3 regions of the Alteromonas sp. S005 genome follow, and region 1 is predicted to be linked to each of the others. Evidence: predicted binding sites of a transcription regulator. Region 1 holds the regulator's gene; each other region holds the start of a gene.
What was found. Region 1 encodes sigma-54, which starts transcription at its own class of promoters, with help from an activator protein. Its sites were predicted from a motif close to GTTGGCACGNNNNTNGNNT; they were not measured.
Positions count from the first base shown of each region.

Region 2: the regulator sigma-54 is predicted to act here: its motif matches at 2,338-2,356, upstream of xdp1 (exosortase-dependent surface protein XDP1).
Region 3: the regulator sigma-54 is predicted to act here: its motif matches at 2,792-2,810, upstream of V7R55_RS15755 (DUF1328 domain-containing protein).

Region 1 is NZ_JAZETN010000005.1:19,393-24,469, forward strand. It holds gene kdsC (3-deoxy-manno-octulosonate-8-phosphatase KdsC) at 1-278, shown strand, start outside; gene lptC (LPS export ABC transporter periplasmic protein LptC) at 275-853, shown strand; gene lptA (lipopolysaccharide transport periplasmic protein LptA) at 822-1,367, shown strand; gene lptB (LPS export ABC transporter ATP-binding protein) at 1,370-2,095, shown strand; gene V7R55_RS08110 (RNA polymerase factor sigma-54) at 2,169-3,650, shown strand; gene hpf (ribosome hibernation promoting factor) at 3,681-3,968, shown strand; gene ptsN (PTS IIA-like nitrogen regulatory protein PtsN) at 3,982-4,425, shown strand; gene rapZ (RNase adapter RapZ) at 4,509-5,077, shown strand, end outside.
Region 2 is NZ_JAZETN010000009.1:150,849-155,925, reverse strand. It holds gene pssA (CDP-diacylglycerol--serine O-phosphatidyltransferase) at 123-926, opposite strand; gene xdp1 (exosortase-dependent surface protein XDP1) at 1,297-2,235, shown strand; gene xdp1 (exosortase-dependent surface protein XDP1) at 2,396-3,346, shown strand; gene prsT (XrtA/PEP-CTERM system TPR-repeat protein PrsT) at 3,452-5,077, shown strand, end outside.
Region 3 is NZ_JAZETN010000015.1:89,930-95,006, forward strand. It holds gene yghU (glutathione-dependent disulfide-bond oxidoreductase) at 1-74, shown strand, start outside; gene V7R55_RS15745 (hypothetical protein) at 210-737, opposite strand; gene V7R55_RS15750 (catalase) at 1,118-2,593, shown strand; gene V7R55_RS15755 (DUF1328 domain-containing protein) at 2,859-3,026, shown strand; gene V7R55_RS15760 (DUF4235 domain-containing protein) at 3,152-3,397, shown strand; gene V7R55_RS15765 (TetR/AcrR family transcriptional regulator) at 3,413-3,991, opposite strand; gene V7R55_RS15770 (NAD(P)-binding protein) at 4,116-5,077, shown strand, end outside.

The sequences.
Region 1 (5,077 bases):
AAGGCGAGGAAAACAAAGCAGACGCGCTTGCCGGGTTAATGAAAAGCCTTGGGTTAAGCCAAAGAGAAGTTGCCGCCGTAGGTGATGACATGCCCGATACTGGTATGTACCAACATGTAGCGGTAAAAATTGCAGTCGCTGATGCTCATCCTTTCGTTGCAAAACAAGCGAACTGGATCACCACACTGCCGGGTGGCTTTGGCGCAGTCCGAGAAATATCGGATACCATCTTGCAAGCTAAGGGCGTGGCAAACGATATTTTCGGAGCTAGTGTATGAGCCAATTTGGCTTCAATCGCTTGGGTTTAAGCATATCGGCGCTATTTATCTTAGCGCTGTTGATGTATGTCCCAACTTGGATGGAAGAGCAGCCTGAGACGCAAGGTAGCAGTCAAAATGATGCGCTTAAGCCTGCATATAAGGCAAAAAACTTAACTACAACCTTGTACAACCAAGACGGCGAGTTAAATCACAAAGTCTTTGCAGAGTCTATGGAACACTACGACCAATTGGGTTTCGTGTTATTTCAGCAGCCTAAATATACTCTTTATACAGAGAGTGCAACATCACCTTGGGTTGTGACTGCGCAGGAAGGAACGCTGTATAACAATGAGTTAATTCAGCTTGAAGATAGCGTTGTTATTGAAAATAAAACCAGCGATGATTTTGTCAAAAGCTTATCCACCGAATACATCCAAATAAATTTAAACACGAAACAAATGACATCTGATCAACCCGTTGAGATACTGGGTACGCAATACCTTATTTTAAGCAATGGGTTTAACGCGAATTTACGCACACAAGAATACGAGCTTTTAGATCATGTACAAACCACTTATTCCCCTAGCAACTAGCTTTCTACTTGCCATCGCTAGCGGTGCGGTACAAGCCAGTGAAGAAGATTTTTCACAGCCCATTAAAATAGGGTCAAATACCCAGTTTATTGATGGTAAAAACAAAACGGCTCTGTACAAGGAAGACGTGCTGATTACTCAAGGTTCACTCCTCATTGAAGCGGATGAAGTAGAAGTTATTGCTACTGATGGCAGCGGCCGAGAAATATTTATCGCCCGAGGGAACCCAGCAAGCTACTCTCAATCATTAGAAGACGGTACACCGGTATCAGCCAAAGCTAATGAAATTCGCTATGAGGTGGTTAATCGCACTATTTCTCTGGCGGGTAATGCCGAACTACAGCAAGATTCTAGTAAAGTACAAGGGGATAAAATTACGTTCGATATGATTACTGAACAATTGCTTGCAACAGGTGGCGCCGGTGAAAATGGTGAAGGTCGAGTAACAACAGTGTTTACTCCTGACACTATTCGTAAAACGTCGTCTAAGAAAGACAACGAGGGCAATGAATAGCAATGGCAACTTTGAGCGCTAAAAACCTTGCTAAATCGTATAAATCGCGACAAGTCGTTCGCGATGTGAGTCTTTCAGTTTCTACTGGGCAAATTGTCGGTCTTCTTGGCCCAAATGGTGCTGGTAAGACCACCACTTTTTACATGATTGTGGGCTTGGTCAACCTAGACAAAGGCAAGATTGAAATTGATGATAGTGAGCTTACTCATCAGCCAATGCATGAGCGCGCACGCCGCGGTATAGGCTACCTTCCGCAAGAAGCGTCAATTTTTAGAAAGCTTACGGTACATGAAAATATCATGGCCATTTTGCAAACCCGTAAAGATTTAAATTCACAACAGCAGGAAGAAGAAGCGGACGCACTACTTGATGAATTTAATATCAACCATATACGTAATAGTACGGGAATGAGTTTGTCAGGGGGAGAACGGCGTCGCGTAGAGATTGCTCGCGCTCTGGCAGCAAAACCACAATTTATTTTGTTAGACGAACCATTTGCCGGTGTTGATCCAATATCAGTTAATGATATAAAGAAGATAATACAGCATCTGCGAGATAGGGGTATTGGTATCCTTATCACGGACCATAACGTACGTGAAACATTGGATGTTTGCGAAAAAGCGTACATTGTGAGTCATGGCGAGCTTATTGCGCAAGGAACTGCGGAACAGGTTTTAAGTAATCAAAAAGTAAGGGACGTATACCTAGGCGAACAATTCAGGCTATAGTTAGTGTAACCGAATTGTCATTTTTCAGTTTCGCTCTGGTATATTTAATTTAGAGCATTTAAATAAGACGTAGATGAAACCATCTTTACAGCTAAAATTTAGCCAACAACTTACCATGACACCTCAGCTGCAGCAGGCTATTAAGCTGCTGCAGCTTTCTACGCTTGATCTCCAGCAAGAGATTCAAGAAGCGCTCGACTCTAATCCGCTTTTAGAAGTGGAAGAAGGTAGCGACGAGCCACAAGTAGAAAAGAACAATGTCGATAGTGACGATAGCGCTGCTGAAGCGACAGCTTCTGCATCAAGCGACACGCTAGAAGCAGGAGATGCACTGGAGAAGAACGACCTTCCCGATGAGCTGCCTATCGACAGCACCTGGGACGAGTACTACTCCGCCTCTTCTGCGCCTGCGCCTGGCCCGTCTAATGATGACGAACAAATCTTCCAAGGTGAAACTACCGAAGACATCCAAGAGCATTTGCTTTGGCAAATGCGCCTGACTCATTTTTCAGATACTGACCGCGCTATTGCCACAGCTATTATCGACTCAATTGACGAGTCGGGTTATCTAACCGTAACCCTTGACGATATCTTAGAAGCGGTTAATGACGATGACTTAGAAGAGCCTATCGAGATGGACGAAATCGAATGTGTGCTTAAGCGCATTCAGATGTTCGACCCCATTGGTTCGGGTTCCCGTAACCCTCAGGAATGTCTTATGGTGCAATTGCGCCAGTTCTCGGACGACACCCCTTGGCTCACTGAAGCAAAGCAGCTTATCGAGGAATATTCGGACTTACTGAGCAGTAAAGACTACCGCACGCTTATGCGTAAGAGCCGATTGAAAGAGGATCAGCTACGCGAAGCAATGCGTTTACTTCAAACCTTGAATCCTCGTCCAGGTAGTGCTTTAGTTACTAAAGAGCCTGAGTATGTCATACCTGATGTTTCAGTAACTAAGAAAAATGGCCGTTGGGTGGTTGAACTGAACCCTGACAGCCTGCCTAAACTAAGCGTAAACCAACAGTATGCTGCGATGAGTCGCCGTGCTAAGAACAGTAGCGATTCACAATTCATCCGCTCGCACATGCAAGAGGCTAAGTGGTTCATAAAGAGCCTTGAATCTCGTAACGATACCTTGATGAAGGTTGCAAATTGCATTGTGCAGCAACAAATGGGCTTTTTTGAGCACGGCCCGGAAATGATGAAACCAATGGTGCTAAATGATGTCGCAGAAATGGTAGATATGCACGAATCCACTATTTCACGTGTGACAACGCAAAAATACATGCATACGCCCCGTGGTATCTTCGAGTTGAAGTATTTCTTTTCAAGCCACGTTGCAACCGAGTCAGGTGGTGAATGTTCATCCACAGCGATTCGTGCATTGATCAAGAAGTTAGTGGCTGCGGAAAATCCTAGCAAGCCGCTAAGTGATAGCAAGATTGCTTCGTTGTTGGCCGAGCAAGGCATAAAAGTCGCTCGGCGAACAATAGCAAAATACCGGGAATCGTTATCGATCCCGCCGTCGAACCAACGCAAAAGCCTTATCTAACCGGGCTTAATAATATAAGGAAGACGAAATATGCAAATCAACCTTACTGGTCATCATGTCGAAATCACCGACTCTTTGCGTAATTATGTCGATACGAAGTTCAGCAAACTTGAACGTCACTTTGATCACATTTCTAATGTGCATGTCATCCTGAACGTTGAAAAATTAAATCAAAAAGCTGAAGCGACTGTTCATTTAAGTGGCGCTGAAGTATTCGCATCCTCAGAAAATACCGACATGTATGCGGCGATTGACAGCATGGTTGATAAACTCGACCGGCAGGTAATCAAGCATAAGGAAAAACTGAAAAAACATTAGTAGTTAATTAAGCATGGATATACAAGCCATCGTAAGTCTGGACCGCACCGAGTGTGCGGTTCAGTGTAATAGTAAAAAGCGAATTCTTGAGATCATCGCTGATATCGCTGCCAAGCATAACGATAACATCGACCAGGCAACGGTTCTAAATAGCTTGATGGCTCGAGAACGTATGGGTAGTACGGGTATTGGAAACGGCATAGCACTGCCTCACGGTCGCCTGGCTGGCCTTGATAAGGTGATAGCAATTGTTGTAACCAGCACGCCTGCTATCAACTTCGATGCCCTAGATGAAAAGCCTGTAGATATTTTTTTTGCACTTCTCGTTCCCGAAGAGCAAACCGAAGGACACCTTCAAACATTAGCTACCGTTGCTGGCAAGCTAAGCGACAAAGAAACCATTAAAACAATACGACGTGCAACAAACAGCGACGAAATTATTTCTGCATTAAGTTAGACAATAAGCGCTTAAACATTATAGGCAGGCGCTTAAATCAACAACGCGTATGTGATGAAACCAGAATATAAGGGAGAGTTTAGGTGAAGCTGATCATAATCAGTGGTCGTTCAGGGTCTGGTAAGTCTGTCGCACTTCGCGCATTAGAAGACTTAGGTTATTACTGTGTTGATAATATCCCAGTTAATTTGCTTCCTACCCTTACCCATACTGTTGTTGATGAATACGATCAAGTTGCGGTAAGTATTGACGTAAGAAACTTACCCAAAAATCCTGATGATTTGGTAGAGATTCTAGACTACCTGCCTTCTTCTTGGTCTATGACTATAGTGTACATCGACGCAAGCGATGATGTACTGGTTAAGCGGTTTAGCGAAACGCGCCGTCTTCACCCTTTAGCCAAGCTAAATAAGTCTCTCTCAGAAGCTATTAGAGCAGAGTCTGCGCTGCTCGCTCCTATTACTGAGCGCGCTGATTTGTACTTAGATACAGACAAGCTAACAATACACCAACTCGCAGAGCTGATCCGAGAACGTATCCTAGGTAAAAAGAGCTCTCGCCTTGTACTGGTGTTTGAGTCATTTGGCTTTAAACATGGCATACCCAAAGATGCCGATTATGTTTTTGATGCGCGCTTTCTACCAAACCCTCA
Region 2 (5,077 bases), on a different contig from region 1:
GCTTTTTAATCTATTAGCACATTAAACATGCATTTAAGCCTGAATATCCTTATTTTATCAGCTCAAAAAGGCATATTCTCTTTAATACGAGCAAAGACATCTGATTATTGATTGCTACGTAATCATTCTTGCTTACTGTCTGCACTTTCATTGCTTTTCTTTTTATCGGCATTGAAATCCGCATCTTCTTCATGATCGCCCACTACGTCGTCTAACGTTACTTTCTCAACGGTACGGAAAGTATTAATAGGTCCAGCTAACGCATATAGTGCAAACACAAGGAACAACACCAAAGCTGGTTCTGTTGCTACAACAACAAATATCAGAAGCACTAACAGCAGGCCAACGAATGGCACCTTGCCATGCCAGTTTACTTCTTTAAAAGAATTGTACTTAAAGTTGCTCACCATAAGTAAGCCAGCTAAGCCAGTTACTGCAGCAACTATAAAACCATAGTCAGTACCTACTGCATCATACTCAACACCTACCCATACAAGACCAGACACAACTGCCGCAGCAGCCGGACTTGCAAGCCCTTGGAAGAAGCGCTTATCTGCAATACCCACTTGTGTATTAAAACGGGCCAAGCGAAGTGCTGCACCTGCTACATATATAAAGGCTGCTAACCAGCCTAACTTGCCAAGTTCAGTCAACCCCCAGTTATAAGCAACAAGTGCAGGCGCTACGCCAAAAGAAACCATATCGGCCATAGAATCAAATTCAGCACCGAAGTCACTTTGTGTATTTGTCATTCTTGCCACACGCCCATCTAAACCATCAAAGATCATAGCGACGAAGATAGCTACTGCGGCGGCCTCGAATCTTCCGTTCATTGATGAAACCACAGCAAAGAAACCAGAAAACAACCCTGCTGTTGTTAATAAGTTGGGAAGTAAGTATATCCCTTTACGTTTTTGATCAGACATATGTCCTCATACTTCTACATATACAATTGCGTTAATTATTTCATAGATATCTAGGAACGCATAGCAAAGTAAAAATACAGTGTCTTTACCTGCATATTTTTACCCTATTTCGATAAAGCAAATAATAGTCGCTATTCTATCGCCGACATTACTAGCAGCTGCCCCTAGAAACCTAAGTTGCCTAACGTATCCCTCCAACTGAGTCTAATAACTAGGTATACGGCAACATACCTTAAATAGGTCACCGTTCATATATCATACAAGTCCATGTTGAAATTAGGTACCTACTAAGTGTGCGCCAATAGAAAGGTGCAACGCTATCTTAGTATGTACTAGAAGCGAAAAGCGCTTCTTTTATAGGAAAGCAATTATGCTATTACTTCCAAAACACTTTTCTTTGAAGTCTGTATTACTAGTCTCCACGGCTTTGCTATCCACGTTAAGTGCTAATTCAGCATATGCCACCTACTATTATACCAAACAGAGTTATTCACATTGCGGTTCGTCAAGTCAAACATCAGAACAAAGCAAAGTATGCAATTCACCGTTAGGTGAATACAATTATGACTTGGTAGATAACAAAGTAACCCAGAACACCCCGACAAATGATTCCACCGTTCAAATAGACGGGCTAAATATAAACATGTCTGCCTTTTCTGATACGCAGGGAATTACTGGAGAAACCGTATTCGGCGCGAAGCTAGAGAAAATATCTGATAAATGGGCTTATGGTGTTACTAATAATGATGAATCAAATTACCGTGGCAGTGCAGACCACGCCATTGATAACCTAAACTACTTTTCCAGCGGTAGCGATAACTCGGACTACTACAGATTCACAAACGTAGAACGGGATTATGATTTTGTGTTGCTGTCTTTTGATTCTGCGGTAACGCTTACCGGCGCTAGCTTTTCTTGGCTACACAGCAGCAGCGATAGTCAGGTGTCTGTAGCAGCGCTTGGCAATACGGCGAAATTAACTTCTGGCGTTAACACGTGGAGTGATATAGTTGAAGATGCCCTAACGTCAGCATCGTTTGACATCGAAAGTTGTGAATATTTAGATCACCGCGCAGACTTTACGTTCACTGAGTCGGCCCAATATTGGTTGGTGGGAGCGTACAACACTGTATTTGGTGAAACAGACGGAAGAATAGGTAACGACGCGTTTAAACTTGCCAATATCGGTTTCTCTATTTCAGAAACAGCGGGTACACCAGATACTACCGAAGTGTCTGAACCTGGAACTATCGGCCTACTCATGGCCTGCTCACTCTTCGTCATGTGGCGCCGCAAAAAACTTGTTTAACAAAATTAGACTTTAGATCACTGACAGGTGGTACAACCTGTCAGGTTTTTTTACTAACACCAACCGCAACTCGAAAAAACCTTTAAATTTCAAACGTATAAAAATGGCACGCCAAATGCTTAATATGAGAAATTATTTTCATAGTATTTGTGGTCCAAAAATGAATTTGAAGAAGTTTTTAAGTATCTCCCTTTTATTCCTGCCGATAAGTGCAAGCATATATGCTAGCGATAGAGCGTTAGAAGAAGCCACTTACACGCTTGTTGACGGTATTGGTGATACCGCTACTACTAATATCTTTAAGAGTACAGACGCTTCTCAAGGTATTTTAATCGACGGCATTAACGTAAAGGTCTCAGTTTCTGCATGGAGCGATACTGGTAGTCACACAGCTTGGTACAATAACACCACCAAAGAATGGCATGAGGGTGCAGAAGATATCTCCGTGAAAAGTGCTTCGATGACTGGTTATGTTAATTGTTTAAAAAACCAGTACAAAAAGTGTATATCTGGTTCTGAGGCATACGGTTTGGGAATCAGAAATGCCGATAAAGCTTACTACCAAGGCAACACTTATAAAGATAGTCATTCAATAGATAATGTGTGGGATGGGGGAGATAGGGACTTTGACATGCTCCTACTTTCATTTGATCAAGAAGTCGTCTTAACAGGCGGAACTTTCTCTGCAAATTACTACGATTACGGCGAGAGAAACGATGTAACTGTTGCAGGCCTCGACTATGACAAAGCTAACGCTTTATTTACCGGCACTAGTAACTTTACGTGGTCAGATGTAAATGACAGTGTAATTGCTGGCGCACTTGGCCATTTCGACATTAGCAAAACAAAAAATTCTGAAAACTATTACGAATCTTCATTCGCAAAGAATCTCACCGCCGCTAAGTATTGGCTTGTTGGCGCCTACAATACCATATTCGACCAGAGCGCAAGCGGTTCTATCAATAACGTAGGTTTTAAACTTTCCTCACTTACCGTTGGCTTAGAAGAAAAAAACACTCAACCACCGACACAAGTTAGCGAACCAGGTGCACTTGCACTGATGAGCTTAGGTTTGGGTCTTGTTCTTTATAGACGTAAGCGTCGCGTTTAATGGTTTAAAAACGCATAGAAAACACGTATCTTTAGAAGGTGGCTTAGGCCACCTTTTTTTATGCTATTTTTAAGCCAGTGGCTAGGCTAAGTTTCGAAGGTTTATATGGATTTTTTTAATAATAAAAAGCGTGTTGTACAGCGCGCTATTATCTCTGCAGTTGCCTCATCGTTAATTACTTTCAACAGTTTTGCTACTACATCAGAAGATTACGAAAAAGCACTCACCGCGTTTAATCAAAACGAATACGACGAAGCCTATATCCACCTTAAAAACAGCTTACAGAAAGACCCTGAAAATCTAGCCGCAAAAATACTGATGGGCGAAATACTGCTTATAAACGGCTACCTAACCGCGGCCGAAATGGAGTTTGTAGAAGCGCTAGAGATGGGTGCCGATATTAACCTTCTGGCAGAGCCGCTTGGCAACACTTGGCTGTTCTTGAACAGATATAAAGAGATTGTCGATTTTGCCGATTTAAACAAGCTATCGGGTGATGCTGAGCTCGAATGGCTTATGATTCGTGCAACAGCATGTATTAGATTGGAAGACGAGCAGTGTGCCTTACGCGACTACAACACTATAGTCTCACGCACACCTAACTTCGTGCCAGCTATAAACGGCTTAGCCTCTATTGCCCTTCAAAATGAAGACTTAACTAAAGCGAATTCTCTTATCGATAAAGCCATGTCGTTAGAACCAGAAAATGCAATTACATGGCGACTTAAGGGCCAGCTTGCTTACCGACAGGGAGATACTGACGCGGCAACTGCACATTTACAAAAAGCCCTAACGTTTAACCGAGACGACCCTATTGCGCTACGTAACCTTGTAGATTTGTACTTAGAAGCAAAAGACTACGATACCGCAAAGCTTTTCGTTGATGAAATTATTGAAGATACACCTAACGATCCGTTAGCCATATTACTCAACAGCTGGCTACAAAGTAGAGACAACCAGCAAGCTATTGATAATTCAAAGCTAAAAGAACTTAACGACTTCATGGCGCAGCTTGACCCTGAGCTGATAACCTCACAGCCGATGTTGTTGTATATAAGTGGTTTAACGAATTTTTTTAACAACAACATGGAAACAGCCGCAAAGGACTTTAATGCTTACTTGCAGCAGGAGCCTGATGACCTGCAGGCAGTATTAATGCTAAGCCAAGTCTATATGGCAACCCAGCAAGACAAACAGGCGCTTGCGCTGCTTGAACGCCATCAAGATGCGTTGATGGAAGACCCTGACTCAGCACTTCTTCTGGGTGACTTATTTATTCGCCAAAACAAAGCGTTTAAAGCTGAACGCTTATTGCAAAACCTTGAATATAAGTACCCAAATGAAAATAAGCTTCAGCTTTTTAAAATCAAATTGATGGCTGCAAGAGGTAAACAGGACGATGCGCTTTCGATCCTAGAAAACAATTTACCTAACTACAAAGATAACGCGGGTTTTCTATTCACTTATTCATTAATGAATTTACAGGCGCAGAAGTTTGACAATGCATTGAAAGGTGCAAACCTGCTAAGTGGGCTTTTTCCCGACGAAGCTGAAGTATATAACCTTAAAGCCGGCATCTTGATTAGACAAGGTCAGCTAGAAGAAGCTAAAACCAATATTGAAAAAGCGCTGGCACAGAACCCTACCCTTTTTCCTGCAAAATTTAATTTGGCGGCTACAGAGAGTCGCTTAGGCAACGTAGAAACTTCTAATCAATTGATTGAAGAACTT
Region 3 (5,077 bases), on a different contig from region 1:
CCTGGGGTGACGATGGCCAATTAGAAAATCGCCACAGCGCCAAAGATATCGACGACGCACTCGCCAACACCTAAATAATGGGGTCAAAGTACATTACGCAATCGACGGGGTCAGAGTACTTTAGTTATGTTTATCATCTTTTAGCATCAGTATGGCTAAGGAAGGGGATCGACAAAAAGCGGGACCAAAAAGTACTCTGACCTCAATCTTCATATGAGCTCTGCCACGCTCTTTAAGTAGGCTTGTTGAAGTGGTGTGAAATCCCATTCGTTTAGGGCTTCATCAAATTCAAAGTCGCCCACACGGCCACGCCACCTTTTCGTAGGCACTGTTGCCCAGCTTTTCATATATACCAGCTTTCCATGCAGGCAGTGTAATACCTCAAGTTTTGCTGGTTCTTGCTCACTGTAAGTCACACGCTCTGAGACAATAGCTCCTTCTTCACAGTCTTGGTCAAAAAATACAAAGCCGCGATAATTACCTCTTTCAGTGATGGTGATAAGCGAAGCATACTCTTTGCTGTCGGATACTTTTCTCATCGCAGGCAAATAACTGTCTGCACGCTTAATTTGAAGCCCTTGTGATTTGTTATACCACTGCCAACCCGAACTGCCCATAAAAGTTAGTTCGTTATTTTTGTCGTTAAAATCCATAAGCGTTTCAAAAGTATTCCAAGACGCAAGAGCAATCATGCACAACATTATGAAACCGGTGATGAATATGAGTGGCTTTGTCATGGAGCAAGCCCTTAGTCGATTGCAAATATCTAGTTTTCTATTTACGAAAAAAGCACATCGCTAGACTTTCATTGCAAAAAAGTAATTCGCTTTTTTTAGTCATACAAAGCTCGCCGACGCTGATTTTCGTCGTTCGATGCCTCTACAATATTAATAAATAAAGGCTACCACCTGATAACGAGTGCTTCATTGTGATTTGAAATAACGATTAGCATTATCTATTTTGTTTACTTTAATTGTATTGTTGAATCAGCGATTATCTTTTTAAACGAAAAAGGTGATTAACAAGACATTGTTAATTGCGCATGTAGTGCCCAGTTTTAGCGAGGCTATTAGTAAAGCTGAAAAGAGGGCGAGAAAAGAACTAGAAGGAATTCGCAATGAGTAAGTGTCCATTTTCAGGTACCGTTATAAATCCTACCACGCTAACATCTAGCAATGGTGCGCCCGTTGCTAATGACAATCAAAGTCGAACTGCAGGCCCGCGCGGACCTGTTACTTTCGACAACCACTATCTATTCGAGAAGCTTGCGCACTTTAACCGCGAGCGAATTCCAGAGCGTGTAGTTCACGCCCGAGGTAGTGCAGCGCATGGGACTTTCACGCTAACTAAAAATTTGTCTGACTATACTATTGCTGACTTCTTGCAAAAAGAAGGGCAAAAAACTGATGTGTTTTTGCGCTTTTCTACTGTAGGTGGCGGCCAGGATTCAAGTGATTACGCTCGTGATCCTCGTGGTTTTTCGGTGAAGTTTTACACCGCGCAAGGTAACTGGGATATGGTGGGAAATAATACCCCTGTGTTCTTCTTGCGAGATGGTATTAAGTTCCCTGATTTTATACACAGCCAGAAAAAGAACCCACGCACTAACTTGCCAGATCCTCAAGCAGTCTATGAGTTTTGGGCGAACAACCCGCAGTCGCTACACCAATCAACGATTTTGATGTCTGACCGCGGTATACCGCTTTCCTATCGCCACGTGAATGGCTATAGCTCACATACTTTAAGTTTTTGGAACAACGCAGGTGAGCGCTATTGGGTAAAGTGGCACTTTAAAACTAACCAAGGTATTAAAACGCTTACTAACGAAGAAGCTGCGAAAATGCCAGCCTTCGGTGCCCAGCAAGATCTTGTCGAAAGTATTGATAACGGTGATTTTCCATCGTGGACAGTGAACGTGCAGATCATGACCGAAGAGGAAGCACGTAATTATCGTATCAATCCGTTTGATCTTACCAAGGTATGGCCGCACAGCGACTTCCCATTAATTGAAGTAGGACAGTTGGAGTTAAACCGTAATGTTGATAACTACTTTGCAGAAACTGAGCAAGCCGCGTTCGCGCCGAGCAATTTGGTACCGGGTATTGGTGCGTCGCCAGACAGAATGCTTCAAGCGCGACTAATTGCCTATCAAGATGCTCACAGATACCGCATTGGGGCCAACTATAATCAAATACCGGTAAACGCACCACGTTGTCCGGTACACAATTATCAGCGAGATGGCGCTTTTTCTGGAATTAACCCATCACTTGCGGGAGGTGGGGCAAACTTCTATCCAAACAACCGTGCGCGAATTGGTGAGCCTGCTGAAATGCCAGAGGTACAAGAGCCACCGATGCCTTTAGAGCAAGATGCATGGTTAGACATTTACGATAACCGTGATGAAGACAACTACTCGCAAGCGGGTGAGCTGTACCGCATTATGAGTGAAGATCAAAAGCAGCAGTTGGTAAGCAATATCGCTGATGGCCTAAGCCAAGCTACTAAGGATGTTCAAGAAGCCATGTTTGTGCAATACGACCTAGCTGATAGCGACTATGGTGAACGGGTAAGAAAGGCGGTAGCAAATAGATAGTAATTGCGGGGAATCAGAGTTAATTAATGAAGATTGCTCTGATTCTTTTTATTCGAGAAATATTTACAATTTTAAAGGTAATAAAGCCGGCATATTTTGTAATGAAAGTTACGGCAGCGATAAAATGCACTTCCTTTAATTGATCATTATCATTCTGTAAGCCTTATGAGCTCTACAATAGCTAAGATGAATTCTCAAATGGGCCCGTGGTTTGCAATTACTAAGATATTAAATGACTTTAAGTGACGAAATAAGGAGATACATTATGTTACGTTGGGCTTTAATATTTTTAGTTGTCGCATTAGTTGCAGCGGTTTTAGGGTTTGGTGGAATTGCCGGCTCTGCAGCGGGTATTGCCAAAATTATATTTGGTGTTTTCGTTATCTTACTGATTATTTCAGTAGTAATGAATTTGGTTAGGGGCAAAAGTTAAGCCATAGCCAAATTTGAGCTTTATTCAAAGACTATAACGGTCAGAAAAAACAGCTGTTAGTTGTTCAAAAAGCAGCTGTTACTTTTCTATCGCCGCATCAATGGATAAATTTATCGGAGATCATCATGAGTAATAAACAGCTCATTACGAATGTAGGCATTGGACTCGCCGCAGCCTCTGCAGGAATTCTCGCGAGAAAAACGCTGCAAAAGTCTTGGGAAAAGGTAACCGATCAACCTGCACCTAAAGATAAGCAAAGTGAAAATACAGACCTTAAAGAAGCCGTTACTTGGGCAGTAGTGTCTGGCATTGGAGCAGGCCTCGCACGGATGGCCGTTCAATATGCACTAGACAAGCGTAATCCAAAGTAGCACAACAAGGTTATGCTATTGAGTAGCAACAAGGGCGTAAACGTGCAAGCGAATGGCTTGAAGTGCACGTTCTTTCCAATTGTTCCAAGTAATACGGTTGCTAATTTCGTGCTGATTCAACGTAATATAACCATGATTTAGCGCCCACACCTGCATAGCCACATCTTGTTTTTCTTCAACAGACAGGTCCTTTTTAATTAACGCGGCAGTAAGCTTTGTTAGTGTTATAAAGGCTTTTTCACCTGCCTCAATAGCTTCATCCGAAGGCGTGTAATCCTTCAAGTTAGAAGCAAAAATTAGCCGATAATGAGCAGCGTGAGTTTCCGAAAACGTTAGAATACGCTCACAGCCATCAATCACTTTTTCTGCTGCAGTATTGCCATCTGCCCCCAACATTTCACGTTCTACGAGTTCGAAACCTTCAATGTAGAGCGCATCTAAAATACCCTGCTTGCCCTTGAAATGGCTATAGATGCCGATGGTAGACATGCCCGCGCCTTCGGCTATAGCGCGCACGCTGAGCGCATTTGTACCGCCTTTCAAAAACAGTGCTGAAGCAGCATCTAAGATCTTTTGTCGCGTATCTTTTTTCATTTACACATCATTTACATGTTGCGCAATATAACACCGTTATGTAAAGTGGTTTTATAACGCCGTTATATCTCTTGGTTTAACACTTAACCTGCCTGGCCGCAGGTTATTCATAAGGACACTATATATGAAAACTGAGGAATTAACCTGCGATTATTTAATTGTTGGTGCTGGCGCGGTAGGGATGGCTTTTGCTGATGTACTGCTTCACGAGACTAACGCTAACATTCTGATTGTAGATAAAAATGCGAAGCCCGGCGGGCATTGGAACTATGCTTATCCCTTCGTCACCCTGCACCAGCCTTCAGCTTTCTATGGCGTGTGTTCAAAAGAGTTAAATCGTGGCGTTATTGATAAAACAGGATTGAATGAAGGCCTAATGGGGTTAGCGTCAGGCCAAGAAGTGAGTGCGTATTTCGATGCGGTAATGAACGAAACCTTTTTGCCTTCAAACCGAGTGCAGTATTACCCGCTTTGCGAGTACAAAGGAAATAACCAGTTTGTTTCAACCTTAAGTGGCAAGCACTACAACGTTAAGGTTAACAAGAAAATTGTTGATGCCACTTACCTAAACACTAATATACCGCTTACCCACACCCCAAGCTTTACCCGCGACGACGACGTTGCCTTTACGCCGGTTAATACCGTTGTTGAAAATATCGAAGGCTTTGACAACTACGTGGTTGTTGGCGGTGGTAAAACGGGTATTGATACCTGCCTATGGCTGCTCGAGAATCACGTCTCCCCGCATAATATTCATTGGGTCGTATCGCGAGATGCATGGTTACTGAACCGAAAAAATACGCAGCCTTTGGATAACTTCTTCTTTGATTCTATTGGGGCACAAGCAAACCAAATGGAAGCTATTGCTGCGTCAAGTTCTATCGAGGACATGTTCGACAAACTAGAAGAGCGCGGTGTTTTACTGCGCATTGATAAGGAAGTAAGACCTAGTATGTTTCACGGCGCAACGGTGAGCGAATTAGAGCTAAATGCCTTACAAACGCTTCCGTCTGTCGTTAGACAAGGTCGTGTTAAACATATCAGCCGCGAAGAACTGCGTTTTGAAAACACAGCATGGAAGATGCC